DNA from 3 places in the Microvirgula curvata genome. Region 2 is predicted to be linked to each of the others. Evidence: predicted binding sites of a transcription regulator. Region 2 holds the regulator's gene; each other region holds the start of a gene.
The links. The regulator HrcA, encoded in region 2, represses chaperone genes, less so after heat shock. The targets are predictions, from matches to a motif close to ATTAGCACTCGNNNNNNNCGAGTGCTAAT.
Positions count from the first base shown of each region.

Region 1 (4,156 bases), on a different contig from region 2:
AACCGAAGTTGCCCTTGCCTTCGTAGACCTTGCTCACCACCACGCTCGGCTCGTCGCCGGCGTTGGCGACGATCTGGCGCAGCGGAGCTTCGATCGCCTTCAGCACGATCTGGATACCGGCGTCCTGTTCGGCATTGCTGCCCTTCAGGTTGCTCAGGTTGCCACGGGCGCGCAGCAGGGCCACGCCGCCGCCAGGAACGATGCCTTCTTCAACGGCGGCACGGGTCGCGTGCAGCGCGTCTTCGACGCGGGCCTTCTTTTCCTTCATTTCGACTTCGGTCGCGGCACCGACCTTGATCACGGCCACGCCGCCGGCCAGCTTGGCCACGCGTTCCTGCAGCTTTTCGCGGTCGTAGTCGCTGGTCGCTTCTTCGATCTGCTTGCGGATCTGGTCGACACGCGCCTTGATGGCGGCTTCCTGGCCGGCACCGTCGATCAGCGTGGTGTTTTCCTTGCCGATTTCGACGCGCTTGGCCTGGCCCAGCTGTTCCAGCGTGGCCTTTTCCAGCGTCAGGCCGACTTCTTCGGCGATCACGGTGCCGCCGGTCAGGATGGCGATGTCTTCCAGCATGGCCTTGCGACGGTCGCCGAAGCCCGGTGCCTTGACGGCCACGGTCTTCAGGATGCCGCGGATGTTGTTGACCACCAGGGTAGCCAGCGCTTCACCATCGACGTCCTCGGCGATGATCAGCAGCGGACGGCCCGACTTGGCCACCTGTTCCAGCACCGGCAGCAGGTCGCGGATGTTCGAGATCTTCTTGTCGAACAGCAGCACGAACGGGTTGTCGAGCTGGGCGATCTGTTTTTCCGGCTGGTTGATGAAGTACGGGCTCAGGTAGCCGCGGTCGAACTGCATGCCTTCGACCACGTCGAGTTCGTCTTCCAGGCCCGAACCGTCTTCAACGGTGATCACGCCTTCCTTGCCGACCTTTTCCATCGCGGCGGCGATCTTTTCACCGATCACGCTGTCGCTGTTGGCCGAAATCGCGCCGACCTGGGCGATTTCCTTGCCGGTCGCGCACGGCTTGGAGATTTTTTTCAGTTCTTCAACGATGGCGATGACCGCCTTGTCGATGCCGCGCTTCAGGTCCATCGGGTTCATGCCGGCGGCAACGTACTTCATGCCTTCCTGCACGACGGCCTGGGCCAGCACGGTCGCGGTGGTGGTGCCGTCACCGGCAACGTCGTTGGTCTTGGAAGCCACTTCCTTGACCATTTGCGCGCCCATGTTTTCGAAGCGGTCCTTCAGTTCGATTTCCTTGGCGACCGACACACCGTCCTTGGTGATGGTCGGCGAGCCGAAGCTGCGCTCCAGCACCACATTGCGGCCCTTCGGGCCCAGGGTCACCTTGACGGCGTCAGCCAGCACGTTGACACCAATGACCATCTTGGCACGAGCGGAATCACCGAATTTTACGTCTTTTGCAGCCATGTTCTTTTACTCCAGGAAATTGGATCGGGACAACGGGACGGGACCGGGTCGATTACTCGACGATGCCCATCACGTCTTCTTCGCGCATCACCAGCAGCTCTTCGCCGTCAACCTTGACGGTCTGGCCGGCGTACTTGCCGAAGATGACCTTGTCGCCCTTCTTGAGCTCCAGCGGACGGCGTTCGCCGTTTTCCAGAATCTTGCCATTGCCGGCGGCGACGACTTCACCCATGTCCGGCTTTTCTGCCGCGTTGCCCGGCAACACGATGCCCGAAGCGGTTTTCTCTTCGGCTTCGAGGCGTTTGATCACAACACGGTCATGCAGGGGGCGGATTACCATGGAAAAACTCTCCTGTACTCGAGTAGTTATCTGAAACAATCAGAAAACACTAAAAAAATCAGCGATTTGGCACGAGCGACTGGCACTCGTCCGTTGCGAGTGCCAATGGTATGGGCGAGGAAAGGGCTTTTCAAGGGTTGGCGGGCAAAAAAATTGCGGCGAACGGCCGCCGCACTGCGCTACCAGCTCATGTGCATGACGAGTTCGGCACGGCGGGCACCGCCGTGGCCGCCCGGTGCACCCTGCCAGTCCAGGCTGCCGCGCACGCTGGTTTGTTTGCCCAGCCGGATGTCCAGACCGGCCCCGGCATCGGCCAGCATGCCGCGCATGCCGGTCCGGAACGGAAGATAGCCGTTGTCGGAAGAGAAGGATGCGCCCGGCCTGGCGGCGGACTCCCGGCCCAGCCCGGCACGAACCCAGACCGATGACGACGGCGATGCCGCATGCTCGCCGAGCAGACCGACCCGGGTCTGCAGCGACTCCATCCCGCCGAAGCGGACCTGGGCCGCACCATCGGACGCCGCGTCCAGCCGGATGCGCTGGTAGCTCAGCCGGACCTGAGGCGTCAGCCGCCAGGACGGGTCGACCCGCAGCGGGAAGCCGGCCTCCAGTGACACTGCGCCGCCATGGCCGCGGCTGTGCAGCGGCCGCACCTGGGCGGAGACGGAACGCACGCGGTATTGACTGGCCTGGGCCACGGCATCGACATAGGCCCCGCTGTCGGCCTGCCAGTTCCAGTAGCCGCCCAGCGTGCGCCCGTCGAGCTGGTCATGGCCGGCACGACGACCGTCATCGTGATCGACGGTGGCGCTGGCCTGGCCGATGGCCAGATACAACCCGCCACGCAGCACCGAGCCGTCCCGCCCATGACGGAGCAGCAGGTCATGACCAGCCTGCAGTGCCTGCAACTCGCTCGCATACCGCGGCCCGTTCGCCAGTATGCCGCCGCCATCGTAGTGGCCCGCCTCGTTGATCGCCCGCCCCCAGGCCGCCGGCAACGGCCGGGTGGTGGCCAGATTCGTCGCCCGGACCTCGCGCGTCGCCAGCATCGTCTGGCCATAGGCCAGCGCCATGGCCGGCACGACGGCATACAGCGAGGTTTCACCGCGGTAGTCGGGTCTTTTGCCATCATCCGGCGTATCCGCCTCATCGCTGCGCTCCGAACGCAGATACCAGTTGTCCGCCGTACCGGCCCCCTGGCCGCCGCGATACAGGCGGTAGGCGTACGGACCGGCCAGTACCGGCGCGTCGAGCCGGAACGCCTGGGCCCCGGTTTGCCCCCCGTTGCCGGTTTCGATCAGCAGGATGCCATCGCCCCGGGTCTGGGCACCGGCACCACCGACATTGACTACCTGCAGTGCGGTCTCGCCACTGGCGCGACCGCCATCCAGCAGTACGCGGTCAGCCGGCGAATCATCGCCGTCCAGCCGGGCATGAACCCGCAGCCAGGCAGAGCCGGTGCCACGGTAGTCACCTTGCAGCACCAGCGCATTGCCGACACCGGCACCGCCGAGCAGGATGCCGCCCCGGTTGTCCAGCGCCCCGCGGATTTCCAGTCTGCCGGTCCCGGACAGCCGCGTCGCAGCGTCAGCCACCACCAGATAGCCGTCGTTGCCGACATCGCCGACCACGACGCCGTAGCCACCCAGCACCGCCCCGCCGGCAACCGTGACCGGGCCGCCGCCCCCCAGCGTCGCGGCGGCATTGTCCAGCAGCAGTCCGCCGCCCTCGATGCGGGTACCGCCACGGTGATCGAGCCCCTGCCCGGCCAGCACGACACCGCTGCCGCGCTTAACCAGTTCGCCGGCCCCGGTCAGCGCATTCAGCAGCCGTCCCTCACCGGCAACGTCGAGAAGCAGCACACCCTCATCCGTCACACTGGCGCTGCCGAGCTGTCGCGTGTCGGTCACGGTCAGCCGGCTGTCGGCATCGATGTCGAAGCGACCGGCAAAGCCGTCATTGGCGCCGGACAGCGTCAGGCCGCTCTGCACCAGTTGCACATCCCCCCGGCCATCCAGCGCATTGGACAGCACGCCATTTGCCGCGTCGAAGCGCAGCGTGCCATCGTTGAAAATGCCGCCGCGTCCCAGCCCGCCGACATCGTCCACGACTGCGCTGGCGCCTGCCGCGATCTGCGTCGTTACCGCCAGCGCAGGATTGGCACCCTCCAGCCGCAGCTCGCCACCGGTCAGGGTCAGCAGGCCGCTGCCGGACAGCGTGCCGGCCGCGATGCGGCCGCCATTGCCGATACTCAGCCCGCCGCCGTCGAACGCCACGCGCGACCCGGTCCGGGCTTCGAGGCGGCCCGAGCCCCAGGGCGGCAGTACCGACAGCTGGCCGCCGGACAGCTGCAGATCGCCATCAATCAGCAATTCCCCCACGCC
Region 1 is NZ_BAAGUB010000003.1:240,992-245,147, forward strand. Features, by position in the region: gene groL (chaperonin GroEL) at 1-1,432, opposite strand, end outside; gene groES (co-chaperone GroES) at 1,485-1,772, opposite strand; gene ACYVG8_RS01360 (autotransporter outer membrane beta-barrel domain-containing protein) at 1,952-4,156, opposite strand, start outside.
Region 1: groES (co-chaperone GroES) is a predicted target of HrcA. The motif match lies at 1,851-1,879, and genes of this name have one in related genera.

Region 2 (4,156 bases):
CCGGCTGGCTTCCGGGCCTGTCACCGGGCCTGTCACCGGGCCTGTCGTCAGGTTTGTCGCCAGGTTTGGAGGGGCGCTGTGGATCAGGCCCACCCGCGGGAGGAGGGGTACGAGGGCGGCTCGACACCTTGTGGGTGCTGTCTGCGGGGGCCGCCGGGTTGGCCGTGTCCGGGAGAGGCATGGTGTCGACATGCGGCGTGGTGCCGCGGTCTCCACGCGCCGTGATGGCGATACCCGCTGCAGCCAGTCCCGCTACGGCGGCCATGCTGCCATAGCTGACCGGTGGGCGGGCACCCGGTGACGGGGCGGGGCACGGGCCTGTGTATCCGGGCTCGGTCGCGTCGCACGGGGGGCTGTCGGTTTGTGGCGTGGCGTCCTGCCCGCGTGCCCTGACGGGGTCGCCGATCACGTCTGCCGCTTTGCTCAGGGGAGCGCAGCCCATCATGACGGCAATGCCCACGGTGCTGCCGATATGAAGGCCACTGGCATACAGGTATCGGCAGCGCCGGACCAGCCTCCGGCACTGGCGACCTGATACGGAAAGAAACGGGCAGTGCATATATCAGCCTCTTGCGTCTGAATGAAGAAACAAAAACGGCAAGGGTGATATTTAGAGTCAGCGGCTAACGGAATGAAATGAGGGAGTACTGCTTCTGGACAGGTTAATTCTGAATCTGTAATTGGAATTGCCCGGGCAGATAAAGCAGATACTTGTTGTCCGGTAAATAAAACGGGTCGGTAAATACCGTTCGCTACAATGGCGGCAGGAAGCCGGGCCGTCTGCCGCCATTGTTCGCAGTTTATTGCACGGCGAGTTGCGCGCCGCGCCGCTGGGCGATGTCCTGCGACAGCTGGGCGACGGCTGTCGCATACAGCGTGCTCTTGTTGTAGCGGGTGATGGTGTAGAAATTCTGCAAACCGAGCCAATACTGGGTGTTGCCGGCGGAAACTTCCAGCGGGAACACCACGCCGAGCACCGGGTCGGCGATGTCGGCGTCGATCTGCACCCCCATTTTCTTCAGTTCGCCAACGCTGTAGTGCAGGTTGAACTTGTCGGCCGCCAGTGTATCGGCAAGGCCGGCCGGCAGCGCTGCCGGCAGCAGGATGTCGGCACCATGCTGCCAGCCATGCTGCTGCAGGTAGTTGGCGACCGAGCCGATGGCATCGGCCGGTGTGCTCCAGATATCGCGTTTGCCATCGCCGTTCAGGTCCACCGCCCATTTGCGGAAGCTGGACGGCATGAACTGCGGCATGCCCATCGCGCCGGCGTACGACCCCTTGAACGATGTCGGGTCACCGTTCTCGTCGCGTGCCAGGCGCAGGAAGGCGGATAGCTCGCCCTGGAAGTAGTCGGCGCGGCGCGGGTAGTTGAAGCCGATGGTGGCCAGCGCGTCGAGCACGCGGAAGCTGCCCATGTTGCGGCCATAGCCGGTCTCGATGCCGATGATGGCGACAATGACCGCCGGGTCGACCTGGTAGCGGTTCTCCGCCAGTTCCAGCCAGCTCGCGTTCTGTTGCCAGAAAGCGGCGCCTTCGCTGGCGAGCCGGGTGTTCACGTGGGCCGGGCGAAACTGGTACCACGGCCGGGCGGTGCTCGGGCGGTCGAGAATGCCGACGATGTTCGGCTTGATCACGGCCTGGCGCAGTGCGTCGGCCACTGCCGCGCGGTCGAGTCCCTGCTCTCTGGCCGTGCGCTCCACGAAGGCCTGGGCCTCGGGACGGGCGAGCAGCGCCTCGTCGGCGAAGGCGGGGGCGGCGAGCGCGAAGAGGGCGGGGAGCAGCAGACGTTTCATTACAGCATCCTGTCGGAATGGCGCCATCGGCGCCGGTCAAAGGGAATTCAGGAGTGGGACAGCGCGCCGGACACCAGCCGGGCGGTGATGTCGACGATCGGGATCACCCGTTCGTAGGCCATGCGTGTCGGGCCGATCACGCCCAGCGTGCCGACCAGCTGGCCATTGATCGAATACGGTGCGGTGACCACCGAACAGCCGTCCAGCGTGTGGACGCCGGATTCGTCGCCGATGAACAGCTGCACGCCCTGGGCGCCGCGGCTCTGGCTCAGCAGACGCAGCAGTTCGGTCTTGTGCTCGAACATGTCGAACAGCTGACGCAGCGAACCGAGGTCGCTGGTCAGTTCGTCGATGGTCAGCAGATTGCGTTCGCCACTGACCACGACCGTGTCGGCCTGGCTGTTCAGCGAGTTCTTGCCGGCATCGATGGCCGCACTCATCAGCCGGGCGATATGCCCCTGCAGCCGGGCCAGTTCGCTTTCCAGTTCGACAGTGATGGTGGCGAGCGACTGGCCGGCGTAGTGGCGATTGAGGAAATTGGCCGCCTCGGTCAGTTCGGATGCGGTGTAGTCGCGTTCGGTGAACAGCAAATGGTTCTGCACATCGCCAAGCTGGGTGACGATGATCAGCAGCACGCGGCGGTCGGACAGACGCAGGAATTCGATCTGGCGGAAGGCCATGTCGGCACGCTGCGGCGTGACCACCACGCTGGCGAAATGGGTCAGGTCGGACAGCAGTTGCGAGGCGGCGGCGACCAGCCGCGCCGGGCTGTCGGGGTGCAGCTCGTGTTCCATCTGCTGGCGGGCGATATGGTCGATCGGCTGGATGGTCAGCAGGTTGTCGACGAACACGCGATAACCCCTGGCGGTCGGTACCCGTCCGGCGGAGGTGTGCGGGCTGACGATCAGTCCCATCGACTCCAGGTCGGCCATGATGTTGCGGATGGTCGCCGGGCTGATGTCGAGACCGGAAATCTGGGTCAGCGTCCGCGAACCGACCGGCTGGCCGTCAGCGATATAGCGTTCGACAAGCGATTTGAGCAGGCGTTGCGCGCGTTCATTGAGCATGCAGGGATTTTACGCGACGGTGAGGGAATCGGGACAGGTCATTGTCAGGAAAGACCGGGAGAGATAGATTGCCCGCTCCATTCACGGCCACGGAGTCGACCTCATGAAGGTAGGCGCAATCATCATCGGCGACGAACTGTTGTCCGGCAAGCGGCAGGACAAGCATCTGCAGGCGCTGATCCGCATTCTGGCCGCACGCGGCATGCGGCTCCACTGGGCCGAGTATCTGGCGGACTCCCCGGAGGCCATTACCGCGACGCTCAAGCGCACGCTGGCAGGGGACGATCTGGTGTTCAGCTTTGGCGGCATCGGCGCCACGCCGGACGATTACACCCGGGCCTGCGCAGCGGCGGCGGCCGGCGTGGAGCTGGAAACGCATGCCGACGGCCGTGCGATTCTTGAGGCGCGTTTTGGCGAGGAGGCCTATCCGCACCGGATTCACATGGTCGATTTTCCGACCGGCAGCCGGCTGATTCCGAACCCGGTCAACCAGATTCCGGGCTTCAGCGTCGGCAATCATCACTTCGTGCCGGGGTTTCCGAGCATGGCATGGCCGATGATCGAGTGGGTGCTCGATACCCATTACCGGGGGCTGTTCAACGACGAACCGGATGTCGAGCACGGTTTTGTCGCCCTGCAGGCGCGCGAAGGCGACCTGATCGGGCTGATGGAGGAGATGGTCGCCCGCTACCCGGCGCTGCGCCTGTCGTGCCTGCCAAGCTTCGGCACCGCCGACCTGCCGCCGCATATCGAGTTCGGCCTGACCGGTGCGCCGGCGCTGGTCGATATCGGTGTCGGCGAGCTGCGCCGCGCGGTCGAGGCACGCGGCTATGAGACGCGGGACCGCAAACCGCGCTAGCCGGTTACTGGCCGTCCGGCGGCGGCAACAGGATGTCGAGCATCTGCTGTGCCAGCTGCTCGACGCTGAGGTCGCCGTCGCGCTTGTACCACTGCACGCTCCACTGCAGCGAGCCCAGCACCATGCGGCGCAGCAGGCGCGGGTCTTCGGCGCGGATCAGGCCGGCGGCGACGGCTTCTTCCAGCGCCGACTGCCACAGGTCCTCGTAGCGGTCGCGCAGCACGATCAGGCCCGGTTTCTGTTCCGGCGACACGCTGCGCCACTCGTACAGCATCACTTCCAGTGCGGCCTGGTTTTCACCGAGCAGCGAGTGCAGGTGGACGTTGACCAGGGCTGCCACTTTTTCGCGCGGCGACGTGGCCGCCGCCAGTGCGGCGCGCAGCTGCTCGGTGGTGCTGGTGATGCCGAGCGCCATCACCGCGACCAGGATCTCTTCC
Region 2 is NZ_BAAGUB010000011.1:9,359-13,514, reverse strand. Features, by position in the region: gene ACYVG8_RS05880 (autotransporter outer membrane beta-barrel domain-containing protein) at 1-265, opposite strand, end outside; gene mltB (lytic murein transglycosylase B) at 801-1,793, opposite strand; gene hrcA (heat-inducible transcriptional repressor HrcA) at 1,841-2,860, opposite strand; gene ACYVG8_RS05865 (competence/damage-inducible protein A) at 2,964-3,719, shown strand; gene ACYVG8_RS05860 (TetR/AcrR family transcriptional regulator) at 3,724-4,156, opposite strand, start outside.

Region 3 (4,156 bases), on a different contig from region 2:
AGGCGAGGTTGATCGTGTGCCAGGTCGCCAGATGGAAGAAGATGCCGGACGGAATCTCGGCGCCATTCTTCATCCGCGAGCGGTAACCGAGGTGCGGCATCATGCCGCCGAGACTGAGCGCACGGTCGAAGTCAGTGCCGCCGATATGCACGCCGGCATTGCCGAGCAGATCGTCCGCCCGTTCCGAACGGGCCGAGCGTTCCGGCGACAGCCGCACCAGCGAGAAGTCGGCCGTGCCACCGCCGATATCGGCGATCAATACCAGCTCCTCGTGGGCCAGCGTCGTTTCATAGTGCAGCGCGGCGCCGATTGGCTCGAACTGGAAACTGACGTCGCGGAAACCGACCTGGCGGGCGATGGCTTCCAGCGTGTCCTGTGCGCGCTGGTCCGCTTCCGGATTCTCGTCGACGAAAAACACCGGCCGGCCGAAGACCGCCTGGTCGAACGGTCGCCCGGCGGCGGTCTCGGCGCGGGACTTCAGTTCACCGATAAAGGTCGCCAGCAGCTCGCGGAACGGCAGGGCGCGGCCGAGCACCTCGGTATGACCGTCTATCAGGCTGCTGCCGAGCAGGCTTTTCAGTGCCCGCATCAGCCGGCCCTCATAGCCATCGATGTACTCCGCCATCGCCGCGCGGCCGACGCTCATGCTGTCTTCGTCGGCGTTGAAGAACACGGCCGACGGCAGCGTCGGCTTGCCGTCTTCCAGTGGCAGCAGCGTGGCGACGCCCGGACGCAGCCAGCCGGCGGTGGAGTTCGAGGTGCCGAAATCGATGCCGCAGGCGCGGGCGGGTGAGAGATTCATGGTGGGAACGTCGCCGTGAAAGGGGCATGGATGCTACGCGAGCAGGCGGCGTCAGGCCAGCCCCATCGGGAGGAAGTGTCGCCAAAGTCCTTCACCTGCTGCGCGCTGCATCCGCAAATAAAAAACGCATTACACTTTGCCGTGTAATGCGTTTTTTATCGGGTGTTCTCTGGTGGACCGGATGAGGATCGAACTCACGACCTTAGCATTGCGAACGCTACGCTCTCCCAACTGAGCTACCGGCCCAACGAGGCGCTATTATACGTTTTTTGAGGTGCCGGACAAGTCCATGGACAAAATCACACCTGCCGGTTTGCCGGCTGATCGGGTCCGCATTTGCGTGGGAGACCTGACGCAGATTGAAGTGGATGTCATCGTCAATGCCGCCAATTCGGGGCTGATGGGCGGTGGCGGGGTGGATGGCGCCATCCACCGGGCCGGCGGGCCGGCCATCCTTGCCGATTGCCGGCGCCTGCGCGAGACGGTGCTGCCGGACGGACTGCCGACCGGACAGGTGGTGGAAACGACCGGGGGCCGGCTGCCGGCGCGCTATGTGCTGCATACGGTCGGACCGGTCTGGGGCCGGCATGGCGGGGATGAAGCGGCGCTGCTGGCCGCCTGCTACCGCAATGCGCTTGCGCGGGCGGCGGCACTGGAGTGCGCCAGCATTGCCTTCCCGGCCATCTCGACCGGCATCTACGGCTATCCGCATGTCGATGCGGCACAGGTCGTGGCCGGGGTGCTGGCTGACTGGTGCGCGAGCATGGCCCAGCCCGAGCGCATCGTGCTGGTGTTCTTCTCCCCCCGCGACGGCGAGATATTCAGCCGGGTCAGCGGATTGCCATGGCAGTGAGTGGAAAGAAAAAAGCCCGCGAATGTGCGGGCTTTTTCGTTGATGTGGCGGCGATCAGCCGGCAACCATCGTCATCTGCATCTTCTTCAGTGCCTTGGCCTCGATCTGGCGGATGCGCTCGGCGGACACGCCGAATTCGCCAGCCAGGTCGTGCAGCGTCAGGCCGCCATCGTCCTGCAGCCAGCGCGCCTCGATGATGCGGCGGCTGCGTGCGTCGAGGCTGGCCAGGGCTTCCTCGATGCCTTCGCGCTGCAGGCGGTCATAGGCCTTGCGTTCGATTTCGCGCGTCGGCTCGCTTTCGTGGTCGGCCAGCCAGTCGATCGGCGCGTAGCCGTCTTCGTCGCCATCATCGGCCAGCAGCGCGATGTCCTGACCGGACAGCCGCGTTTCCATTTCGCGGACTTCTTCCGGCTTGACGCCGAGGTCGTCGGCGATGCGCTGCGCTTCCTTGTCCGACAGTGCCGAGAAGCCCTGCTTCATCGAGCGCAGATTGAAGAACAGCTTGCGCTGCGGCTTGGTGGTCGCGATGCGCACCAGGCGCCAGTTGCGCAGGATGAATTCGTGTATTTCGGCCTTGATCCAGTGGACGGCGAACGAGAACAGGCGCACGCCGCGGGTCGGCTCGAAGCGTTTGACCGCTTTCATCAGGCCGATATTGCCTTCCTGGATCAGGTCGGCCTGCGGCAGGCCATAGCCGGCGTAGCCGCGCGAGATCGAGACCACCACGCGCAGGTGCGACAGCACCAGTTGCCGCGCGGCTTCAAGGTCTTCGTCCTGCTGGAAGCGGGTAGCGAGTTCGAGTTCTTCCTCTTGCGTCAGCATCGGAACGCTGTTCACGGCCGCAATGTACTGATCTAGGCTGCCATTGGCAGACGGTACCGGCAGGTTCATCGTGGCATTCATCAAGTGGATATCCTCCTTCAACGCTCGATTCTAGCACTCACATCGGGAGACTGCTAAAAGCATCCGGTTTCGCCGGCCAGTCATTTTTTATCGACAACATAGCTCAAGACTATGATTGGCCAGCGCAAAAATCCAGCAGGGCAGGTCGACGGCTGTCGTCCTGCCCGGGAAACCCAGTCTGCCCACCAGGGCTTAGCCCGGACTTAATCGTCGGCGGCCGGGATCTCAGTGCGGTGTCAGCTGCCGCAGGTGGTGGTTGACCGCCAGGCGGGCGCCGAGCATGGTCAGCAGCGCGCTGGCGGCGATCAGGATGGCGATCTCGTCGGCATCGAGTGGCGCCAGCCGGGCCTGCGACCCGTACAGCGTGGCGATCTGGCCCAGCGCCGGGCTGGCCATGCTGGCGAAACCGGCCGACAGCCCCCAGGCGATCAGCGCGGCGAAAATGCCCTGCCACAGCGCGTGATACATGAACGGACGACGGATAAAGCCGTTGGTCGCACCAATCAGCTTGGCGACTTCTATCTCGTCACGCCGCGCCAGAACCTGCAGGCGGATGGTGTTGTGGGTCACCAGCACCAGCGCGACCGCCAGCACGATGCCGAGCCCGAGCAGCAGTTGCCGGCCCAGGGTCAGGATGGCGTCCAGCTTGTGCGCCCACGACGCATCGAACTGGGCCAGTTCGACCAGCGGCAGCCCGGACAGTTCGCGCTGCAGATGCTCAAGCTGCGTGGCCGGCATGTCCTTCGGCGTCACGATAAACGCATCCGGCAGCGGATTGCCGCCGAGGCCGTCCTGCATGCCGTCCAGCCCGTTGCGCGCCAGCAGCCCTTTCAGCGCCGTATCGCGGCCGACGAACTCGATGCTGGCCACGCCGGGATGCTGCTTCAGCGCCGCCTCGACCGCCTTGACGTCGGCGGTGTCGGCCGACAGTTCCATGAACAGCGTCATTTGCGGGACCGAGGTCAGCTGGCCGGCCCAGGCCGACAGGCCCTTGACCGTCTGGTACAGACCGAGCGGCAGCGACAGGGCCACGGCGAGCAGCAACAGCGTCAGCAGATTGCCGAACGGCTGGCGGAAAAAGCCGGTCAGCGCGCGGCGGGCCGACTGCCAGTTCAGGATCAGCGAGTGTTTCATGCGGCGAACGCTCCATGGGCCAGGCGGATGATGCGACGGCCATAGTCGGCCATCAGGGTTTCGTCGTGGGCGGAAATGACCACGGTGGCGCCGACCTGGTGGAAGGACTTGAACAGTTCCATGATGTCGAGCGCATAGGCGCGGTCGAGGTTGGCCGACGGCTCGTCGGCCAGCAGGATGCTGGGGCGGTGGACCACGGCGCGGGCGATGCACAGCCGCTGCTGCTCGCCACCGGACAGGCGGATCGGATTGGTCTTTTCCTTGCCGAGCAGGCCGACCTTGTCCAGCGCCGCATGAACGCGGCGGGTCGATTCGCGACGGTCGAAGCCGATGATGTCCAGCGGCAGCATCACATTGTCGAACACGCTGCGGTCGTAGAGGATCTTGTGATCCTGGAACACCACGCCGATATGCTGGCGTACGTACGGCAGCTGGCTGGCGCGCAGCTTGGACAGGTTCTGGCC
Region 3 is NZ_BAAGUB010000028.1:315,872-320,027, forward strand. Features, by position in the region: gene ACYVG8_RS12505 (Hsp70 family protein) at 1-802, opposite strand, end outside; tRNA gene ACYVG8_RS12510 (tRNA-Ala) at 973-1,048, opposite strand; gene ACYVG8_RS12515 (O-acetyl-ADP-ribose deacetylase) at 1,092-1,655, shown strand; gene rpoH (RNA polymerase sigma factor RpoH) at 1,710-2,558, opposite strand; gene ftsX (permease-like cell division protein FtsX) at 2,784-3,692, opposite strand; gene ftsE (cell division ATP-binding protein FtsE) at 3,689-4,156, opposite strand, start outside.
Region 3: rpoH (RNA polymerase sigma factor RpoH) is a predicted target of HrcA. The motif match lies at 2,588-2,616, and genes of this name have one in related genera.